DNA from 2 places in the Enterobacter sp. H2G27 genome. Region 1 is predicted to be linked to the other one. Evidence: riboswitches for the same ligand, from Rfam matches in the RefSeq annotation. Region 1 holds a riboswitch; the other holds the start of a gene.
The links. A riboswitch is a leader RNA that binds a small molecule or an ion and turns the genes downstream of it on or off. The one in region 1 is predicted to bind thiamine pyrophosphate.
Positions count from the first base shown of each region.

Region 2: linked by a shared signal. The riboswitch ahead of thiC (phosphomethylpyrimidine synthase ThiC) and the one ahead of thiB (thiamine ABC transporter substrate binding subunit) in region 1 are both predicted to bind thiamine pyrophosphate.

Region 1 covers NZ_JBSVSI010000001.1:486,610-494,289, reverse strand. The annotation lists gene leuC (3-isopropylmalate dehydratase large subunit) at 1-917, shown strand, start outside; gene leuD (3-isopropylmalate dehydratase small subunit) at 928-1,533, shown strand; gene ACW9E7_RS02295 (cation diffusion facilitator family transporter) at 1,696-2,586, shown strand; gene ACW9E7_RS02290 (cytochrome b/b6 domain-containing protein) at 2,693-3,274, shown strand; gene ACW9E7_RS02285 (sugar efflux transporter) at 3,323-4,501, opposite strand; gene sgrT (glucose uptake inhibitor SgrT) at 4,621-4,773, opposite strand; gene sgrR (HTH-type transcriptional regulator SgrR) at 4,862-6,517, shown strand; TPP riboswitch at 6,554-6,654, shown strand; gene thiB (thiamine ABC transporter substrate binding subunit) at 6,686-7,669, shown strand; gene thiP (thiamine/thiamine pyrophosphate ABC transporter permease ThiP) at 7,645-7,680, shown strand, end outside.
Region 2 covers NZ_JBSVSI010000001.1:4,549,706-4,557,385, reverse strand. The annotation lists gene nudC (NAD(+) diphosphatase) at 1-656, opposite strand, end outside; gene rsd (sigma D regulator) at 752-1,249, shown strand; TPP riboswitch at 1,304-1,412, shown strand; gene thiC (phosphomethylpyrimidine synthase ThiC) at 1,492-3,387, shown strand; gene thiE (thiamine phosphate synthase) at 3,387-4,025, shown strand; gene ACW9E7_RS21605 (HesA/MoeB/ThiF family protein) at 4,015-4,770, shown strand; gene thiS (sulfur carrier protein ThiS) at 4,754-4,954, shown strand; gene thiG (thiazole synthase) at 4,956-5,726, shown strand; gene thiH (2-iminoacetate synthase ThiH) at 5,723-6,850, shown strand; gene ACW9E7_RS21585 (sensor domain-containing diguanylate cyclase) at 7,187-7,680, shown strand, end outside.

The sequences.
Region 1 (7,680 bases):
GTGCCAAAACGATGAAGATTGAAGTGAAGGGCAAAGCGGCACCTGGCATTACCGCGAAAGATATCGTGCTGGCGATTATCGGTAAAACCGGCAGCGCAGGCGGTACAGGCCACGTCGTTGAGTTCTGCGGAGACGCTATCCAGGCGCTGAGCATGGAGGGGCGCATGACCCTGTGCAACATGGCCATTGAGATGGGCGCCAAAGCCGGTCTGGTCGCGCCAGATGAAACGACCTTCAACTATGTGAAGGGCCGTCTGCACGCGCCAAAAGGTCAGGATTTTGACGACGCGGTAGCATACTGGAAAACCCTGAAAACCGACGATGGGGCAACGTTTGATACCGTTGTCACGCTGCAGGCAGAAGAGATTGCGCCGCAGGTGACCTGGGGGACCAACCCGGGTCAGGTGATTTCCGTCAACGACTCTATTCCAGATCCTGCTTCCTTTGCCGATCCGGTCGAGCGCGCCAGTGCGGAAAAAGCGCTGGCCTATATGGGGCTGAAGCCCGGCGTGCCGTTGACCGACGTGACCATTGATAAAGTCTTTATCGGTTCTTGCACTAACTCCCGCATCGAAGATTTGCGCGCGGCGGCAGAGATTGCCAAAGGCCGTAAAGTCGCGCCGGGCGTGCAGGCGCTGGTGGTTCCAGGCTCTGGTCCGGTGAAAGCCCAGGCGGAAGCCGAAGGTCTGGATAAGATCTTTATCGAAGCGGGCTTCGAGTGGCGCCTGCCTGGCTGCTCCATGTGTCTGGCCATGAATAACGATCGCCTGAATCCGGGTGAGCGCTGCGCCTCCACCAGCAACCGTAACTTTGAAGGCCGTCAGGGCCGCGGTGGGCGTACCCATCTGGTCAGCCCGGCAATGGCCGCCGCTGCGGCAGTCACCGGCCATTTCGCCGATATTCGCAGCCTGAAATAAGGAGACAATCATGGCAGAGAAATTTACCCAACATACGGGCCGGGTTGTCCCGCTGGACGCCGCTAACGTCGATACTGACGCTATTATTCCGAAACAATTTCTGCAGAAGGTGACGCGTACCGGCTTTGGCGCGCACCTGTTCAACGACTGGCGTTTCCTGGACGACAAAGGCGAAGTGCCTAATCCGGAATTCGTTCTGAACTTCCCTGAGTACAAAGGCGCCTCCATTTTACTGGCCCGAGAAAACTTTGGCTGCGGCTCATCCCGCGAACACGCCCCGTGGGCGCTCACCGATTACGGCTTCAAAGTGGTCATCGCCCCAAGCTTCGCGGATATTTTTTACGGTAACAGCTTCAACAACCAGCTGCTGCCGGTGACGCTGAGCGATGAACAGGTCGATGAGTTGTTCGCGCTGGTTAAGGCGAATCCGGGTATTTCGTTTGAAGTGGATCTGGAAGCGGAAGTGGTGAAAGCCGGGGATAAAACCTACAGCTTCAGCATTGATGCGTTCCGCCGTCACTGCATGCTGAACGGTCTGGACAGCATAGGTTTAACTCTCCAGCACGAAGCGGCGATTGCCACTTACGAAAACAAACAACCTGCATTTATGAAGTAATCCTCCGGCCTGCAGTGCACTCTGCAGGCCGCGTTTTATCCCAATACCCGCCCTCCTTCTGTAAATATTCCCAAACCCAGCCAATAATGACATTATATTTAACGTCAATTTAATGTTTCCTGCGCAGAATAATCGCTCAATCAGTTGGTAGCGGAAATCATCATGGAAAAGAAAAATGGCAATGAGTCTCACATCCGTTCTCGGGAAATACACAAATGCACATTAGTAAGCGTGATAATAAATATTTTACTCACTTGCTTTCAGATAGTTGCAGGAATATTCTCCGGTTCACAGGGATTAATTGCTGATGGGATTCATTCTCTTTCCGATTTATCTTCTGACTTTGTCGTTCTGATTGCGAATAAAAAGAGTCAGAAAGCCTCTGATATCGATCATCATTACGGTCATCTGCGTTTCGAAAACGGTGCAAAGCTTATTATTGGCGCTATTCTGCTGCTCGTGGGGGTCGGGATGCTCTGGTCCGCTGGCAATAAACTGCTTAATCCCGAGACGCATCAGGTGGTGAAAGGGGCCGCTTTGTGGGTGGCGATACTGGCGCTGGTGGTGAAGGAGAGTCTGTTCAGATACATGTTTGCCACGGGAAAACGTATTCAGTCCTCGCTGCTGATAGCCAATGCCTGGCATGCCCGTTCTGACGCAGCGTCGTCAGTGGTTGTCGCCATCGGTATTGCCGGGAATTTAGTGGGCTTTCACGCTATGGACCTGATTGCGGCCCTGATTGTCGGAGTGTTCATCGCCCATATGGGTTACAAATTCTCTGCCGATGCCCTGCACGATCTGATGGACCGTTCGCTTGAACCCGAACTGGAGCACGATATCAAAACGTGTCTTCTCTCAACCGAAGGCGTCACCGGACTCCATGATTTAAAAACCCGCAAGATGGGCGATTTAGCCCTTGTCGATGTCCATCTGGAAGTGAACGGCGAATTAAGCGTAAAAGAAGGGCATCAGATTGCCGTCAATGCCAGAAACAACGTGATGCAAAAATTCAATGTGCTGAACGTGATGACGCATATTGATCCTGCTCGCTAATCGGAACGCATAAATACAGTGTGACGCTACTCATCGTTAAGGTTTCGTTAATTAATCTGCGTCACACTGCATCGCATCAGCTCTCTCATTATTGAGGTAAAAAGCGATGAACCCAACGCTACGTAATACGCTTCCCCATAAAGAAACACCTTTTCTTCGCGTACTGCACATTCTTGTAGCCATACTGGTGCTGGCCCAAATTATCAATTCTAATTTCACCGAAAGCGAGGCCCTCCACGAATCCGGACTGAACGGAATTGTCACCTGGATCCATGTTATCTCAGGGTTTGGTTTAATTTTTTGTGGTATTGCCATGATGGCATGGATGTTAACCCAACGCGGATTTAAGTATTACTACGCCTGGCTGGCGCTGGATTTTCGTGGAATCGTTGAAGATATTCGCACCCTCGCGCAGCGTCAGTTACCTGACGCGCATGCTGGCGGTATGGCGGCAACGGTGCAAGGTCTGGGTGTGCTGGCGCTGCTGGGCGTTGCACTTTGCGGCGCGGCCTGGTTCGTGCTGAACGCCACGCTTGGGCCGGTTTCGTCCGTCACGGAATCCGTCTTAGATTTGCATAAATTCCTGACAGTTTTTATTGAGACATATTTCTGGGCACACGGCTTCATGGGACTCGTTCATATGTACCTGACGCTACGCGCGCAGCGTAAATATCAGTATTCCGAATAAAACGCTTCGCAGAGCCCGGCGCTCCCGGGCTCCGTTTCATTCATCCGATCACACGTCTTTTACGCGGCAGGTCAGCAGGAGCGTCACGACGGATAGCGCCGCAATCATCCAGTAGACCGACGCATGGCCATAGCTTTGCGCTAGCGCCCCCTGAATCACGCCCGCCAGGATCACGCCGGTTGAAATACTGTTGGTAAAAAGCGTCGTTGCCGAGCCTGCACGGCCGGGCATCAGATCCTGGAACCAGAGCATGCCGATCCCGGCAACAATTCCTATAAACACGGCGTTAAACAGCTGCAGCGCCAGCAACGCTTCACGCGAATGGAAAAGGATCAACCCCGCGTAGAACAGTACCCCGGCCGCCACGGCGACGATCATCATCCGACGCTTTCCAAAGCGCTTAACGTAATAGCCCGCCAGAATCATCGCCGGAATTTCCAGCCCGGCAGCGGTTCCCATCAAGATCCCCGCGAGCTTGTCCGGTAAGCCCAGATCGCTGCTGATCCACAGCGGCATATCAATAATGTACATGGTGTTGCAGGTCCACATCAGCGTCGAGGCAATAAACAACATGCGGACGTTCTTGTCCTGCCAGCCGCTCACCTGGGTAACAGGTTTATCCGTCGCCTGTTCGACGCGGGCCACGGACGGCAGTGCGAAGGCTATCAGCGCCAGGCTGATGACAAAAATCCCTGCCGCAATGGAGAACATGGTGGTAAAGCCATAGTTCAACGCCAGCATAAAGGCCAGCGGCGGACCAATGACCCACGCCAGCGAGAGCTGGGCACGCATCACCGAGCTGAACATCACCACTTCCCGCGCGGAGTTATCCGCATATTCACGGGCCAGGGCGAACAGCTGCGGCATAGCGGTGTTCGCCAGCGACGCCAGCAGCACGCCGCAGGTAATGAGCGTCAGATAATGACGATTGAAGGCAAAGAGCAGCGCGTTGCCCACGGCCATGGCGCAGCAAAAGAGGATTAGCCTGCGGCGATCGCCCTGACTGTCCGATCGTTTCGCCAGCGCGAGGCTGACCAGGATCCCGGCAATGGCGTTGACGGTATAAAACAGGCCGACCCAAAACGGCTGCGCCCCTACCTCGCGGCTGAGAAACAGGCTCAGCGTCGGCGCCTGAAGCGCCCCCGCCACGCCCATCATAAAGGCCACCAGCATAAAAGCGGCATACACGCCGTTCAGGCGTCGCCCCATCGTCATCAACCACAGCATGCGCAAGTCCTTGTGAAAGCGAATCGAAATTGGGTGAATAGTAAACGAAAAAAGCCAGCAAAAACATTTTGCTGGCGGGTGATAAGCACCAATACTCAGTCACACATGATCGAGGCGAGTTAGCGGGAAGAGGTCGGTGTCGTAACGTCCCACTGCATCAATTCTTCTAACGTTTTCAGCCGTTGCTCTGCACACCGGCGGGCCAGCCAGGACGATCCTTTTGTCGCTGAAAAGTACTGCTGATAAAACTGACGTGCGGTAGACCTCTTCATAATTTACCTCCTCGCTTCATCGAGGAGAATTATTGGCCTAATATAGGGATAAATAAATTGCTGGTTTTTTGTCAGGAGTTCCCCTTTTATGCCTTCCGGTCGTCTGCAACAACAGTTTATCCGCCTCTGGCAGTGCTGCGAGGGGCAATCGCAGGAGACCACGCTCAACGAGCTGGCGGACCTGCTTAGCTGTTCCCGCCGCCATATGCGCACGCTGCTCAACACCATGCAGCAGCAGGGGTGGTTAAGCTGGGAAGCGGAAGCGGGACGCGGCAAACGCTCGCGACTGACCTTCCTGTATACCGGACTGGCGTTGCAGCAGCAGCGCGCAGAAGATCTGCTCGAACAGGACCGCATCGATCAGCTGGTCCAGCTGGTGGGCGACAAGGCCGCCGTGCGCCAGATGCTGGTCTCCCATCTCGGACGCAGCTTTCGTCAGGGCCGACACATTCTGCGGGTGCTCTACTACCGTCCGATGAAAAATCTTTTGCCCGGCACGGCGTTACGCCGCTCGGAAACCCACATGGCCCGACAAATCTTCAGCGGCCTGACGCGCATAAATGAGGAAAACGGGGAACTGGAGGCGGATATTGCCCATCACTGGCAGCAGCTTTCCCCGCGCCACTGGCGCTTCTTCTTACGCCCCGGCATCCACTTTCACCACGGCCGCGAGCTGGAAATGCACGACGTCATCGCCTCTCTGGAACGCGCCCGCAGGCTGCCGCTCTACTCGCATATTTCGCGCATCCATTCCCCCACGGCCTGGACGCTGGACATTGAGCTGTCGCAGCAGGACAAGTGGCTTCCCTGGCTGCTGGGCTATGTACCGTCGATGATTTTGCCCGGCGAGTGGGAATCGATGAACAATTTTGCCAGCCTGCCAATTGGCACCGGGCCCTACGCCGTGTCCCGCAATAACAGCAACCAGCTGAAAATCCGCGCGTTCGATGACTACTTTGGCTATCGGGCGCTGATCGACGAAGTGAACGTGTGGGTATTGCCTGATCTCAATGAAGACCTGAGCTGCGGTCTGACGCTTGAAGGCCCCACCACCGGAGAAAAGGCCGTGGAGAGCCGCCTGGAGGAAGGATGCTACTATCTCCTGTTTGACCGCCGCACCCACCGCGGGGCAAACCAGGGCGTCCGCAAGTGGATCAGCCACGTGCTGTCCCCTTCCAATCTGATCTACCATGCGGAAGAGCAGTACCAGACATACTGGTTTCCGGCCTACGGTCTGCTTCCGCGCTGGCACCACGCCCGGCCGTCGCACTGCGACAAACCCGCAGGGCTGGAGTCCATCACCCTGACCTACTACCGCGAGCACGTGGAGCATCGTTTTATCGCGAGGATCATGACCCGCTTGCTGGCAGCCGAGGGGGTCAAGTTAGAGGTAAGAGAAGTGGACTATGACGAATGGCATCAGGGAGAGATCGCCAGCGATATCTGGCTCAACAGCGCTAATTTTACCCTGCCGCTCGATTTTTCATTATTTTCACATCTGTATGAAGTACCGCTGATCCAGCACTGCATCGATCGGGACTGGCAGCAGGACGCCGCCCTGTGGCGATCGGGCGAGATGAACCTTGCCGTTTGGTGCCAGCAGCTGCTGGCCGAGCAGGCGATCGTCCCGCTGATCCACCACTGGCTGATGATCCAGGGCCAGCGCAGCATGCGCGGCCTGCGGATGAACACCCTGGGCTGGTTTGATTTTAAATCCGCCTGGTTTGCGCCCCCGGAGCCATAACGCTTTCGTAATATTCACCAAATCATTACAATAGCGCCGTTCTCAACGGGGTGCTGCATCACAGATGTGCGCTGAGATAATACCCGTCGAACCTGATCCGGATAACGCCGGCGAAGGGATTTGAGGCTGTCGCTCAAAATCCTTTGCCACTCAACCTTGAGGTGCAAAGTGTTAAAAAAAGTTCTTCCCCTGCTGGCGCTGTTTGCGCTGCCTGCTTTTGCGAAGCCCGTCCTGACGGTCTACACCTATGACTCCTTCTCTGCCGACTGGGGCCCTGGCCCGGTGGTTAAAAAAGCCTTTGAAGCGGACTGTAACTGCGAGCTGAAGTTCGTGGCTCTGGAAGATGGCGTGTCGCTGCTCAACCGTCTGCGTATGGAAGGGAAAAACAGCAAGGCCGACGTGGTGCTCGGGCTGGATAACAACCTGCTGGAAGCCGCCTCGCAAACCAAACTGTTTGCCAAAAGCGGCGTAGCGGCAAATGCCGTTAACGTGCCGGGCGGCTGGAAAAACGACACCTTTGTGCCGTTCGACTATGGCTACTTTGCTTTTGTTTACGACAAAAATAAGCTGAAAAACCCGCCGAAGAGCCTGAAAGAGCTGGTGGAAAGTGACCAGAAATGGCGCGTGATTTATGAAGATCCGCGCACCAGTACGCCAGGCCTGGGCCTGCTGCTGTGGATGCAAAAGGTTTATGGGGATAAAGCGCCGGAGGCGTGGCAGAAACTGGCCGCTAAAACCGTCACCGTCACCAAAGGCTGGAGCGAAGCCTACGGCCTGTTCCTCAAAGGCGAAAGCGACCTGGTGCTGAGCTACACCACCTCTCCGGCCTACCACATTATCGCCGAGAAGAAAGATAACTACGCTGCCGCTAATTTTGCTGAAGGGCACTATCTGCAGGTGGAAGTGGCCGCGCGTACCGCTGCCAGCAAACAGCCGGAGCTGGCCGAGAAGTTCCTGAAGTTTATGGTTTCACCGGCGTTCCAGAATGCGATTCCCGCAGGCAACTGGATGTATCCGGTTACGAACGTTGCGCTGCCCGCAGGTTTCGAGCAGCTGACCAAACCAAACACCTCGCTGGAGTTTACGCCGCAGCAGGTCGCCGCGCAGCGTGCAGCATGGGTAAGTGAATGGCAACGCGCCGTCAGCCGTTGATTCCCGGCTGG
Region 2 (7,680 bases), 4.1 Mb from region 1:
TCTTTCCGATCGATAACGATCTCGCCGCTGTCATATTCGGCCATAAAGGCCGTCATCAGCGACTGCGGGAACGGCCACGGCTGGGAGGTAACGTAGCGCAGGTTCTTCACTTTGATGCCGCTCTCCTCCATTACCTCGCGCGCCACCGCCTGCTCCAGCGTTTCGCCCACCTCGACGAAGCCGGCCAGCACGGTGTGTACGCCGTTGCGATGACGTGTATGCTGCGCCAGCAGAATGGAATCATCCCGGCGGATAGCGACGATAATGCACGGCGCAATCTGCGGATAGTAGCGCTCGCGGCAGTGGCTGCAGAGCATCGCCCACTCGGTTTTGCTCGGGTGCATGGTATGACCGCAGTAGCCGCAGTATTTGTGCGAGCGATAAAACTCCGCCAGCTGCACGCCGCGCCCCGCCAGCTGGAACAGGCCCACGTCCAGATCCAACACCTGGCGAACGGATCCCATATCCTGACGACGCGCTTGCTGGATCAACCACACGGGCTCACCCTGCCACTCGCCGATCTCTAGCGCAGGCTGGCCCACGAGATCGAACGTTTCCGCCGCACCGTAGGGCAGTTCTCCACCGGGCAACCATAATTTTTGTTCGTGGCTGACGATCCACCAACCCAGATCTGATTTTTCAATAATACGATCCATATCTATTGCACTACCTTCGCTTCACTGACATGTTGTTAGCATTGTGGTTACATTCTGGATGAGCAGATTCAATCCTACACTTTGCGGAGTCGACCATGTTAAACCAGCTAGAAAGCCTGACTGAGCGCGTTAGAGGAAGTAACAAACTGGTGGATCGCTGGCTGCATGTGCGCAAGCATCTACTCGTGGCTTATTACAATCTGGTCGGCATTAAGCCTGGCAAAGAATCGTTTATGCGACTGAACGAAAAAGCGCTGGATGATTTTTGTCAGGGCCTGGTCGACTATCTGTCCGACGGCCATTTCAATATTTATGAACGCATTATCCGCGAAATGGAAGGGACAACGCCGTATTTAGCGGCCAGCAAGCTCTATCCGCTGCTGGAAGCCAATACCCAGCAGATCATGGATTACTATGATTCCGCGCTCGAGAATGCCATCGATCACGATAACTATCTTGAGTTCCAGAAAGCGCTATCCGACCTCGGCGAAGCGCTGGAGGAGCGATTCACGCTGGAAGATAAGCTGATCTCTCTCGCCCTGGACAATGATTTGAACATCAGTAACGAAGAGAACGTCGCGCGCCCTGCTTGAGTTCTTAATCGTTAACGAGTAATTTACAACCATTCGCCCCTCTCACGAGGGGGATTTTTCTTGTCGGAGTGCCCAGAGCGAAAGCCGGGCTGAGACCGTTAATTCGGGATCCGCGGAACCTGATCAGGCTAATACCTGCGAAGGGAACAAGAGTCACACTGCTGTTGTATCGCCCCCCGGGCGATCCTCTCTTGCTTCATCCGTCGTCTGACAAGCCATGTCCTTCACTTTTGGAATGAGCTATGTCTACTGCAAAACTGACCCGCCGCGAACAGCGCGCACAGGCCCAACACTTCATCGATACCCTGGAAAGCACTGCTTTCCCGAACTCGAAACGCATCTACATTTCCGGCTCGCAGGACGATATTCGCGTTCCGATGCGCGAAATCCACCTCAGCCCGACGCTTATCGGCGGCAGCAAAGAGAATCCGCAGTATGAAGACAACGAAGCCGTGCCGGTGTATGACACCTCCGGCCCATACGGCGATCCTGATGTTGCCATCAACGTCCAGCAGGGGCTGGCAAAGCTGCGCCAGCCGTGGATTGACGCGCGTAACGACTGCGAAGAGCTGAGCGTGCTCAGCTCTGCGTACACCAAAGAGCGCCTGGCCGACGACGGTCTGGACGAGCTGCGCTTTACCGGCCTGCTGACGCCAAAACGTGCTAAAGCAGGTAAATGCGTGACCCAGCTGCACTACGCCCGCCAGGGTATCGTCACGCCGGAGATGGAGTTCATCGCCATCCGTGAAAACATGGGTCGCGAGCGTATCCGCAGCGAAGTGCTGCGCTATCAGCATCCTGGTGAAGGCTTTGGCGCTCGCCTGCCGGAGAACATCACGCCGGAGTTTGTGCGTGACGAAGTGGCCGCCGGGCGCGCGATTATCCCCGCCAACATCAACCACCCGGAGTCCGAGCCGATGATTATCGGCCGCAACTTCCTGGTGAAGGTCAACGCGAACATCGGTAACTCGGCCGTCACCTCCTCCATCGAAGAAGAGGTGGAAAAGCTGGTCTGGTCCACGCGCTGGGGTGCGGATACGGTAATGGATCTTTCCACCGGCCGCTATATCCATGAAACCCGCGAATGGATCCTGCGTAACAGCCCGGTGCCGATCGGCACCGTCCCGATTTATCAGGCGCTGGAGAAGGTCAACGGCATTGCCGAAGACCTCACCTGGGAAGCGTTCCGCGACACCCTGCTGGAGCAGGCCGAGCAGGGCGTGGACTACTTCACCATTCACGCGGGCGTGCTGCTGCGCTACGTGCCGATGACCGCGAAGCGTCTGACCGGCATCGTCTCGCGCGGCGGCTCCATCATGGCGAAGTGGTGCCTCTCCCATCACCGGGAAAACTTCCTCTACGAACACTTCCGCGAAATTTGCGAGATCTGCGCCGCCTATGACGTCTCTCTGTCACTGGGCGACGGCCTGCGCCCGGGCTCCATCCGTGACGCCAACGACGAAGCGCAGTTTGCCGAGCTGCACACGCTGGGCGAACTGACCAAAATCGCCTGGGAGTATGACGTGCAGGTGATGATTGAAGGCCCGGGACACGTGCCGATGCAGATGATCCGCCGCAACATGACCGAGGAGCTGGAGCACTGCCACGAAGCGCCGTTCTACACCCTGGGACCGTTGACCACCGATATTGCGCCGGGCTATGACCACTTCACCTCAGGCATTGGCGCGGCGATGATCGGCTGGTTCGGCTGCGCCATGCTCTGCTACGTGACGCCGAAAGAGCACCTCGGCCTGCCAAACAAAGAGGACGTGAAGCAAGGGCTGATTACCTACAAAATTGCCGCCCACGCGGCGGATCTGGCCAAGGGCCATCCGGGCGCGCAAATCCGCGATAACGCCATGTCGAAGGCGCGCTTTGAATTCCGCTGGGAGGATCAGTTCAACCTGGCGCTGGACCCGTTCACCGCCCGCGCCTACCACGACGAAACCCTGCCGCAGGAATCGGGCAAAGTCGCGCATTTCTGCTCCATGTGCGGACCAAAATTCTGCTCGATGAAAATCAGCCAGGAGGTGCGCGACTACGCCGCAGCGCAAACCATTGAAGTGGGCATGGCGGACATGTCTGAAACCTTCCGCGCCAGAGGCGGCGAAATCTACCTCAAAAAAGAGGAGGCGTAATGTACCAGCCCGATTTCCCGCCCGTCCCCTACCGTTTAGGGCTCTATCCGGTGGTGGACAGCGTGGCGTGGATAGCGCGACTGCTGGAAGCAGGCGTTCGCACGATCCAGCTGCGCATCAAGGACAAGCACGATGACGAGGTGGAAGCCGATGTGGTTGCCGCCATCGCGCTGGGGCGCCGGTATAACGCCCGCCTGTTTATCAACGACTACTGGCGGCTGGCCGTTAAGCACCGGGCGTACGGCGTGCATCTGGGCCAGGAGGACCTGGAAACAACGGATCTGAGCGCAATCCGTGAAGCCGGGTTGCGTCTGGGCGTGTCAACGCACGATGACATGGAGATTGACGTGGCCCTGGCGGCCCGTCCCTCTTACATCGCGCTCGGTCACGTCTTCCCGACGCAAACCAAGCAGATGCCCTCCGCTCCGCAGGGTCTGACGCAGCTGGCAAGTCACGTTAAACGCCTTGCCGATTACCCCACTGTCGCCATCGGAGGAATCAGCCTTGAACGTGCCCCGGCGGTGCTGGAGACCGGCGTCGGCAGCATCGCCGTCGTCAGTGCCATCACCCAGGCCGCAGACTGGCGGTCCGCCACCGAACAGCTGTTACAGCTGGCAGGAGCAGGCGATGAACGATAGTGACTTTATGCGCTACAGCCGTCAGATCCTGCTGGAAGATATCGCCATCGACGGACAGCAAAAGCTGCTCGCCAGCCGGGTGCTGATTGTCGGTCTGGGCGGATTAGGCGCACCCGCCGCGCTTTATCTGGCAGGCGCAGGTATCGGTACGCTGGTGCTGGCCGACGACGACGAGGTTCACCTCAGCAACCTGCAGCGACAAATCCTCTTTACCACCGAGGATATCAACCAGCCGAAAGCGCAAATCACCCGGCAGCGCCTGGCGCAGCTCAACCCGGATATCGAGCTGATTGCCTTACAGGAGCGGCTTAGCGGTGAAAGCCTGCGCCGTGAAGTCGCCCTTGCCGACGTGGTGCTGGACTGCACGGACAACATGGCGACGCGCCAGGCGATTAACGCCGCCTGCGTGGCAAATCATACTCCGCTCATTACCGCCAGCGCGGTGGGGTTCGGCGGGCAAATGATGGTCCTGACCCCGCCTTGGACGCAGGGCTGCTATCGCTGCCTGTGGCCAGACGATACCGAGCCGACGCGCAACTGCCGTACGGCGGGCATTCTTGGCCCGGTGGTCGGGGTGATGGGCACCATGCAGGCGCTGGAGGCCATCAAGCTGCTCAGCGGCATGGAGACGGAACGCAATACGCTGCGGCTGTTTGATGCCCGCTCCAGCAGCTGGCGCCAGCTGGCGTTACGCCGCGCCAGCCGCTGCCCGGTATGTGGAGACCGCGATGCGCATTCTGTTTAACGATGAGCCGATGAGATGCGACGACGGGCTTACCATTGCCGCACTGCTCGACAAGCTGCGTCAGCTCAAGCCGGGAACGGCGCTGGCGCTCAATCAACAGATCCTGCCGCGCGAGCAGTGGGAACATCAGCAGGTCAATGAAGGCGACCAGATCCTGCTGTTTCAGGTTATCGCAGGGGGCTGAGATGTTACGTATTGCCGATAAGGTTTTTGATTCGCATCTGTTTACCGGAACCGGAAAATTCGCCTCGCCGCAGCTGATGGTGGATGCCATTCGCGAAAGCGGCAGCCAGCTGGTGACGCTGGCGCTCAAGCGCGTGGATCTGCGCCACCACAGCGATGCTATTCTGGCTCCGTTGCTGGAAGCAGGCGTCACGCTGTTGCCCAACACCTCCGGCGCCAAAACGGCCGAAGAGGCGATTTTTGCCGCGCAGCTGGCCCGCGAGGCGCTCGGCACCCGCTGGCTAAAGCTGGAAATCCATCCGGATGCCCGCTGGCTGCTGCCCGACCCGATTGAAACGCTGAAAGCGGCTGAAAAGCTGGTGCAGCAAGGGTTTACCGTTCTGCCCTACTGCGGCGCTGACCCTGTCCTGTGCAAACGGCTGGAAGAGGTCGGCTGCGCCGCCGTCATGCCTCTGGGTGCCCCCATTGGCTCCAACCAGGGGCTGGAAACCCGCGCGATGCTGGAAATCATTATTGAGCAGGCTACCGTGCCGGTGGTGGTTGATGCGGGCATCGGCGTGCCCAGCCATGCCGCGCAGGCGCTGGAAATGGGTGCCGACGCGGTGCTGGTCAACACGGCCATCGCGGTTGCCGACGATCCGGTCATGATGGCGCGTGCATTCCGCATGGCCGTAGAGGCTGGCCTGCTGGCAAGGGGAGCCGGCCCCGGTTCGCGCAGTTTCCAGGCGCAGGCCACCAGCCCGCTGACCGGTTTTCTGGAGGCGATCTCATGAGCACGTTTACCGAGCGCTGGCGGCAGCTTAACTGGGACGACATTGCCCTGCGCATCAACAGCAAAACGGCGGCTGACGTGGAGCGCGCGCTGCATGCCCGCCATCTGACCCGCGAGGATCTGATGGCCCTGCTCTCCCCCGCGGCGAGCGCGTACCTCGAACCGATGGCCCAGCGAGCACAGCGGCTCACCCGCCAGCGTTTTGGCAACACGGTGAGCTTCTACGTGCCGCTCTATCTCTCCAACCTGTGCGCCAATGACTGCACCTACTGCGGTTTTTCCATGAGCAACCGCATCAAGCGTAAAACGCTCGATGAAGATGAGATTTCCCGGGAGTGTGCGGCCATTCGTGAAATGGGCTTTGAACATCTTCTGCTGGTCACGGGCGAACATCAGGGAAAAGTGGGAATGGACTATTTCCGTCAGCACCTTCCCGCCATTCGTCGTCAGTTTGCGTCGTTGCAGATGGAAGTGCAGCCCCTGTCGCAGGAGGAGTACGCAGAGCTCAAAAACCTCGGGCTGGACGGGGTCATGGTCTACCAGGAAACATATCATGAGGCGACGTACGCCCGGCACCACCTGAAGGGTAAGAAACAGGATTTCTTTTTCCGGCTGGAAACGCCGGACAGGCTCGGCCGCGCGGGTATCGACAAAATCGGTCTGGGTGCGCTGATCGGGCTCTCCGACAGCTGGCGGGTGGATTGTTATATGGTGGCGGAACATTTGCTGTGGCTCCAGCAGCACTACTGGCAGAGCCGTTATTCCATCTCCTTCCCGCGCCTGCGCCCCTGTGCGGGAGGGATCATACCGGCTTCGCTAATGGATGAACGCCAGCTGGTGCAGACGATCTGCGCGTTTCGCCTGCTCGCCCCGGAAGTTGAATTATCGCTCTCAACGCGTGAGTCCCCGGCGTTTCGCGATCGCGTTATCCCGCTTGCAATTAACAACGTCAGCGCATTTTCCAAAACGCAGCCTGGCGGCTACGCCGACGATCGTCCGGAGCTGGAGCAGTTTGTGCCGCATGACGGGCGACGTCCGGAAGCGGTCGCCGCAGCCCTGACGGCGCAGGGCCTTCAGCCTGTCTGGAAAGACTGGGACAGCTGGCTGGGAAGAGCCTCGCAATGACGTTGAAACGCACAGCAACATCATAGAAATTTGTCGAGACGCTACGAAAAGGCAAAACCGGATGATTGTCATCGATCGTCCGGTTTTTTATTGTCACAAGGTCAGCAACGGATGCTGACCGGGGCGAAAAGCTTCTTCCTCGTTTCGCCCTGCCTCTGATTCATTTCACAAACTGCCCCCGGCAAATGAATAAGTGTTTTCTTAATGATTCTTAAGATAAATCATCTCGTCAGAAATCGTGCGCCGTATAATTCACCGCTAACCGCAGGACAGCGACTATGCTGAGAGGATATCGGCAGACGAAAAATATTCACCATCAGGAACGATGTACAGCTCATGGCACTTCACAGCAAAAAGCTCTCTTTTACACGGCCAATCATGCTCAGCTTTGCGGGGATCCTCTGCAGTTTTGCGGTGATCGCGATCGCGGTAACGCTTTCGCAACGAAAGGATTTTCTTGAGGATTATCATAAGATCAATAGCAACTTCACGCATAACCTGGCGGTGAACTACACCGAATCTATCCTGCGTGAAAATGACTATATCCTGGGCCGTTCCGCGATGTACTTTGCCCGCGACGACAGGCTAAACGAGACGCTCAACGTCAACCCGACGCAAGGGCTGCAGATGATGATGCATTTGCAGAACCTGATGCCGACCGTCTCCTCCATCTCGCTGGCGGACACGCAGGGGCATTATCTTCGCGCACCAGAGGTGCTCCCCACGGAGACGAGTAAAACCTTCGATCCCCGGACACGCCCGTGGTTCGTCGCTCAGGCGGAAGCCAGTATCTTCAGTCACTACACCCGTCCCTACATGGACTACTTCAC